DNA from 2 places in the Bacillus sp. EB106-04-04-XG123 genome. Region 1 is predicted to be linked to the other one. Evidence: a T-box and tRNA genes for the amino acid it is inferred to sense, from the RefSeq annotation. Region 1 holds a T-box; the other holds one or more tRNA genes.
The links. The T-box of region 1 lies ahead of thrS (threonine--tRNA ligase). A T-box ahead of a tRNA ligase gene usually reads a tRNA of that ligase, here a tRNA-Thr.
Positions count from the first base shown of each region.

Region 2: it has a tRNA-Thr gene. The T-box ahead of thrS (threonine--tRNA ligase) is inferred to sense a tRNA for this amino acid. The anticodon was not compared.

Region 1 is NZ_JBYTDZ010000006.1:62,175-65,669, reverse strand. Features, by position in the region: gene AC3WTB_RS17330 (DUF1835 domain-containing protein) at 64-1,248, shown strand; T-box leader at 1,323-1,546, shown strand; T-box leader at 1,584-1,808, shown strand; gene thrS (threonine--tRNA ligase) at 1,862-3,495, shown strand, end outside.
Region 2 is NZ_JBYTDZ010000004.1:9,308-12,802, forward strand. Features, by position in the region: gene AC3WTB_RS13055 (MurR/RpiR family transcriptional regulator) at 1-633, opposite strand, end outside; gene murQ (N-acetylmuramic acid 6-phosphate etherase) at 648-1,559, opposite strand; tRNA gene AC3WTB_RS13065 (tRNA-Glu) at 1,780-1,854, shown strand; tRNA gene AC3WTB_RS13070 (tRNA-Val) at 1,861-1,936, shown strand; tRNA gene AC3WTB_RS13075 (tRNA-Thr) at 1,940-2,012, shown strand; tRNA gene AC3WTB_RS13080 (tRNA-Tyr) at 2,041-2,125, shown strand; tRNA gene AC3WTB_RS13085 (tRNA-Gln) at 2,130-2,201, shown strand; gene rocF (arginase) at 2,338-3,249, shown strand; gene sigW (RNA polymerase sigma factor SigW) at 3,433-3,495, shown strand, end outside.

The sequences.
Region 1 (3,495 bases):
ATTGACGCAAGAACCATGAATAGGTGAAGATGAAATAAACTGTAAGATAAAGGGAGACGGATGATGATACATATCATATTTGGGGCGGCAGCTGCCGGTAGTTTAAAACAAGCAATACGTGAAATGAAGCAAGATCAAATAGATGATGTCATCTCTTTTGATGATATTTATTCAATTGGGCCACTTCTACATTTACACGAACATGAAGGACAAGCGAACCGTATAGAGTGGCTGCGTAACGTGATGTCAAATGAATTTGGCTATTTTGATGACATGGTCAACGATCAGCATAGAATGCTTCAGCAAATAAAAGAAATAAAAGCTGGCAGTCGTATACTCATCTGGACAGGCAGTAATGCACATGAGCAAATTGGCTTGAGATATGCCGTCTATTTATTAAAAGAAAAAAGGGTTGAATTGTCAGTAATCAATACAACGACAGCATTTGATCAGCTGTTCAATACGAATACAAGAAGAATGATCCTTCGAGATTCCGGAGAAATCACATCTGAAAAATTTAAAATTTTGTATGAGAGTAAAGAGCATAGTCACATAGTGACAAAAGAAGAGAGAGAAAGATTACAAAACGAATGGCTTTCATTTGCTAAAGAAAATGATACGCTTCGGATATGGCAAAAAGGACAAATGATCAGCGTACCAGAAGATGAATTTGATGCTTATTTAGTGAAAATGGCTAAGCGGCTTCATCAGTCCGCGCCAGAAGAGGAGTATATCGTCACTCCACGCTTAATAGGAGAAGTCATTGGTCATTTAGATCAGTATATCGGTGATGATTTTATTGAATATCGATTGAAGACATTAATTGATCAAGGGATGTTTGACATGAAAGGAAAACGAACTTCCATGCGTTATTACTCGATTAAACTGACAGAGTTCGGTCAGAACTTCAAAAAATGGGTGTGCTGTCGAGAGTTTAAGGATCATCCTTTTGTGAAAATTGAAGGAGATTACGGTGGTGAACCTTTTCATTGCGGGCATTGTCAATGTCATTTAGAAAGAGATGATGTACCAATGAGTGATACCCTTTTCTCAAAGTTATGGAATTGGAATATACAGTATGGCCGCTGGTTTGACGAAGAAACCGATGATTTGCAGCCAAATGGTGTAGACATGGAAAAGAAATTCAATCAAGAAGGAGAGAGAATCACTGAAGAAGTGAAACGGGCCTTATCACCTGCGTTTCAAATTGAATATAGCCCAAGTGAATACACACAATATTACATTTAAAGAATGAATTTCAAAAGCTCTTCACAAAATAATCCTTTACATCATCCATCATCATCATGTAAGATATGGAGAAATTAAAAGCGAAGAAAAGGACATGAGCCATTTTTACTGGTTATCAGAGAGGGAAGTCACGCTGAAATCTTCCTAACACAGAAAAGTTGTCTTACCACCTTTGAGCTGTATTGGGGAAATTACAGTATCCAATATCGTCTACGCCACGTTACGGCACCAGAGCCATAAAGCGAATACGCATTATGGGAATTTGGGTGGAACCACGGATCACACATTCGTCCCTCTATGAGGGATGGGTGTGTTTTTTTGTACACTCATATAGGATCATTGCTTTGAAAAGGACATGAGCAGCTTTTATCGGTTACCAGAGAGGGAAGTCACGCTGAAATCTTCCTAACGCAGAAAAGCTGTCTTACCACCTTTGAGCTGTATTGGGGAAAATTGCAGTATCCAATACCGTCAATGCCGCGTTACGGCACCAGAGCCATAAAGCGAATACGCGTTATGGGAATTTGGGTGGAACCACGGATTACACATTCGTCCCTCTATGAGGGATGGGTGTGTTTTTTTTATTTCAAAAAATAGGAAAGGTGTGTCAGTTATGAGAGAAAACATGGTGAAGATTCAATTTCCAGATGGAAAGATAAAGGAGTTTCCCGCAGGTACGACTGTTGCAGATGTTGCCTCCCATATTAGTCCGAGCTTAAGAAAAAAAGCAGTGGCGGGAAAGGTCAATGATCAAATGGTTGATTTAAGTGAAAAGCTAAACAGCGATGCTGGGCTGTCTATTGTCACACTTGATTCAAAAGAAGGGGTTGAAGTGCTGCGCCATACATCAGCACACGTATTAGCCCAGGCTGTGAAAAGGTTATATGACAATGTCACACTGGGGATCGGACCTGTCATTGAAAATGGATTTTACTATGATATGAAGCTCGATCAAACATTAAGCGTAGAGGATTTGGAAGAAATTGAAAAAGAGATGAAAAACATCATAAATGAGAATCATCCCATCCAAAGAAAAGAGGTCTCTTACAAAGAAGCAGAAGCGCTGTTTGCACATGATCCATATAAGCTGGATATTTTAAAAGGGTTACCCTCTCAAGAAGCCATCACAGTTTATCAGCAAGGAGAATTTGTAGATTTATGCCGCGGGCCGCATGTACCTTCTACAGGGTACTTAAAGTCATTTAAACTAACACGTGTTGCAGGGGCTTATTGGCGGGGAGATAGCAATCAGGATGTCTTGCAGCGAGTGTATGGTGTAGCGTTTCAGCATCCAAATCATCTAGCTGATTATCTTCATTTCATGGAAGAAGCAAATAAACGTGATCACCGGAAATTAGGGAAGCAGTTATCCCTCTTTATGTTTTCAGAAGAAGCACCAGGCATGCCGTTTTATTTACCAAAAGGTCAGATTGTCAGAAATGAATTAATGGCCTTTTCAAGAGAAGTGCGAGGAAAAGCGCAATACGAAGAAGTGAGTACACCGTTTATGATGAACCAAGAGCTTTGGGAAAAGTCAGGGCACTGGGATCATTATCATGAAAATATGTATTTCTCAGAAGTAGACCATACAAGCTTTGCTTTAAAACCGATGAACTGTCCAGGGCATATGCTCATGTTCAAAAACAGCTTATATTCATACAGAGACCTCCCGATCAGAATGGCTGAGTTTGGCCAGGTGCATCGTCATGAATTTAGCGGAGCGTTAAATGGATTGTTCAGGGTCAGGACATTTTGCCAAGATGATGCTCACATTTTTTTAAGAGAAGATCAAATCGAAGCTGAAATCAAACGGATTTTCCAATTAGTTGATCATGTGTATCGGACATTTGGGTTTGAGTATTCCGTCGAGCTATCCACTCGTCCAGAAAAAGCCTTAGGGGATGATGCCATTTGGGAAATATCCGAAACAGCACTAAAAAATGTGCTTGATCGTCTAAAGGTCGACTATCAGCTAAATGAAGGAGATGGGGCATTTTATGGCCCGAAGATCGATTTTCATATTAAAGATGCCCTGCAGCGGAGCCATCAGTGCGCCACAATTCAGCTGGATTTTCAAATGCCTGAGAAATTTGATTTAACATATATCAACGAAAATAATGAAAAGGTACGGCCAGTTGTGATTCACAGCGCCATTTTTGGTTCTCTAGATCGTTTCCTTGGCATTCTCATTGAGCATTTTGCGGGTGTCTTTCCATTATGGCTAGCACCAGTACAAGTACAAATCAT
Region 2 (3,495 bases), on a different contig from region 1:
TGTTAAAGCAATGGTTTTCACTTGGTTGTCTTTTGCGAGCTGAAGGGCTTGAATGATGTCTAACGTTTCTCCTGAAAAGGAGATACCAAACACAATGTCATTCTCTCCTGCATTTGCAATGACCGTAGATGCAATGTGCATGTCAGTGAAGGCTGTCGCTGCATAGTTAATTCTGAGAAATTTCTGCTGGGCATCAGCTGCGACGATGCCAGATGCACCAACACCGATAAAATGAATTTGGTTTGCATTCAGCAGTAATTGAACAGCCTTTTCTAAAGCATCTGCATTTAAAATAGAAGCGGTGTCCTTAATCGATTGAATCGAGTTTCCTGCTGTTTTTTGAATAATGGATTGAAGCGGTTCATCTTGTTCGATATCTCTGTAGCCTTGTTTATCGTCATGCATCAAGTCTCCAGCGATCCGCATTTTTAAATCTTGATAGCCATCCAGCCCGAGAGATTTACAAAGACGGATGACTGCAGAGCTGCTTGCGCCGGCTGCCTGACTGATTTCGTGTACTGTACTTTTAATGACTTTGTCAGGATGGGCAAGGATATAGTCTGCAATGATTTTTTCAGATTGGGGGAGCTTTGATTTGATTGTGTGTAGTAGGGTAAGTCCACCTGCTGACATGAGCTCTGCCTCCTTTAGGATTGATAACGTGAGATCGCTTTGTCGATGTGGCCATTCGTTTTGCTCAGTAAATCTTTGGCTGTTTTCTTGTCTGTGTTTGTTTGGAGCATGACGATGGCAGTTTTGACTTCTAAGTCTGCTGCTTCGAGAGTCTTTACGGCTTGTTCGTAGGAAGCATTTGTCACATGTTGAATGATGGTGATGGCGCGTTCTTTTAATTTATGATTGCTGACTTTTACATCAACCATCAGGTTTTCATATACTTTGCCTTGTCTGACCATGACTGAGGTGGAAAGCATATTTAAAATCATTTTATGAGCGGATGCGGCTTTCATTCTTGTTGACCCAGTAATGGCCTCTGGTCCTACAATGACCTCAATGGCGCAATCTGCAAGCTCGCTAATTTCTGCTTGTTCATTGCAGCTGAGTGCTACTGTTTTAGCTCCAATTGACTTTGCATAGTTTAAAGCGCCGATGATATAAGGGGTCCTACCGCTTGCGGCAATTCCGACGACTGTATCTTTTGATGTCAGGTGGATGTGTACTAAATCCTGTTTGCCGGCTTCTTCACTATCTTCCACATCTTCGGCAGCTTGAGAAAAAGCTGAGTCTCCGCCTGCCATGATGCCTACAATGACATCAGGTGAGACGCTATAGGTTGGGGGACATTCGACAGCATCCATTACGCCAATTCTGCCGCTTGTTCCGGCGCCTAAATAAACGAGTCTGCCTCCATTTGAGATGGATTCATAGGCAAAGTCACTTGCTGTTTTGACATGGGGAAGTACAAGGTTGACTGCTTGAGCGACCTTCATATCTTCTTTATTAATCATCTGGAGTATTTCAAGCGGATCTGCTTGAGAAATTCCCATTGTGTTGGGGTTTCTTGATTCTGTTGTCAAAGAACGCAGTTGAGATGGCTGCATGTGACATACCTCCTTATTTCTTCATTTTCAGTATATTGAGTATGATATGAAATTTCAATATTATATTTGAATATTGAAATTATATTTCAGTCGAAATGTTGAATAAATAGGGAGTAAATAGTTAGAAAATAAAAAAAATAAAAATCCCCTTTACAAAAGGGGGACAACCTGTATATAATAACTTTTGTCAGCTTCACGGAAACAACAAACTTGACAAACTGGCCCGTTGGTCAAGCGGTTAAGACACCGCCCTTTCACGGCGGTAACACGGGTTCGAATCCCGTACGGGTCACCATGATGTGGAGGATTAGCTCAGCTGGGAGAGCATCTGCCTTACAAGCAGAGGGTCGGCGGTTCGAGCCCGTCATCCTCCACCATATGCCGGTGTAGCTCAACTGGTAGAGCAACTGACTTGTAATCAGTAGGTTGGGGGTTCAAGTCCTCTTGCCGGCACTGTTTTTTCTTTATCAATTCCATATGTGGAGGGGTAGCGAAGTGGCTAAACGCGGCGGACTGTAAATCCGCTCCCTCCGGGTTCGGCGGTTCGAATCCGTCCCCCTCCACCATTTTTGGGCTATAGCCAAGCGGTAAGGCAACGGACTTTGACTCCGTCATGCGTTGGTTCGAATCCAGCTAGCCCAGTTAAGACACCTTTTTCAAAAAGGTGTCTTTTTTTATGTTGGCAGAGAGAATGTATAACTATTCAAAATGTTGTCGAGTTGAGTCAGAAGGCATCAAGAAAGTAAAATATAAGCATGAACGGAAAGGGGATGTACATATGGGAGAGCAAAAGAAGGTCACGATTGTTGGAGTTCCGATGGACTTGGGGCAAACGAGAAGGGGCGTCGATATGGGGCCGAGTGCGATTCGTTGTGCAGGCGTAAAAGAAAAATTGGAAACGCTCTCATTTGATGTGGAGGATCTCGGAGATATTCCAGTTGAACAAAGAGATGATGAGAAAGGTTTATATACAAGTGAAAAGCTGAAAAATTTAACGGAGAATGCTGGTGCGAATCAGCTGCTTGCTGAGAAGGTTGACAGTATTGTGCAATCAGGTTCGTTTCCGCTCATTTTAGGTGGTGATCACAGTATTGCGATTGGCACACTTGCTGGGGTAGCCAAGCATTATGAAAACTTAGGAGTCATTTGGTATGATGCACACGGGGATTTGAATACGGAGGAAACCTCTCCTTCTGGAAATATTCATGGCATGCCGCTTGCTGTCAGTCTCGGTTTTGGGCATGCAGATTTAACGAACATTGGCGGTTATTCACCTAAATTGAAACCTGAAAATGTCGTTATAATTGGTGCTCGATCTTTAGATGAAGGAGAGCGGGCATTGATTCGAGAGAAAGGCATTAAAGTCTATACGATGCATGAAATTGATCGTTTAGGGATGACAAGGGTGATGGAGGAAGCTATTGCTTATCTAAAGGAAAGAACAGATGGTGTCCATCTCTCGCTTGATTTAGACGGGCTAGACCCAGCGGAATGCCCTGGTGTAGGCACTCCGGTAGCAGGCGGCATTAGTTACCGGGAGAGTCATCTTGCAATGGAGCTTTTAGAGGAGGCGGGTATTTTAACGTCTGCTGAATTTGTTGAAGTAAATCCGGTTTTAGATGAGAAAAACAAAACAGCAGAAGCGGCTGTGGCATTAATTGGATCGTTAATGGGTGAAAAGCTATTGTAGAGCGGGACTTGTTCCCGTTCTTTTTTGTTTTGGGAAAATTTAAGGATATGTTAAGGTTTTTACCGGTTGATAAGCGTAACACACTGTCAAAAATTTGTTACACTATTTTTTAGAGGAGAATGAAACCTTTTGGAAAGAGGTTCGTATACATAAAGACCGGTGAAGGCAGAGGTTGAATATACTATGGACACAATGATTAAAAAGAGAATTAAGCAAGTGAAAAAAGGCGACCAGAACGCATTTGCA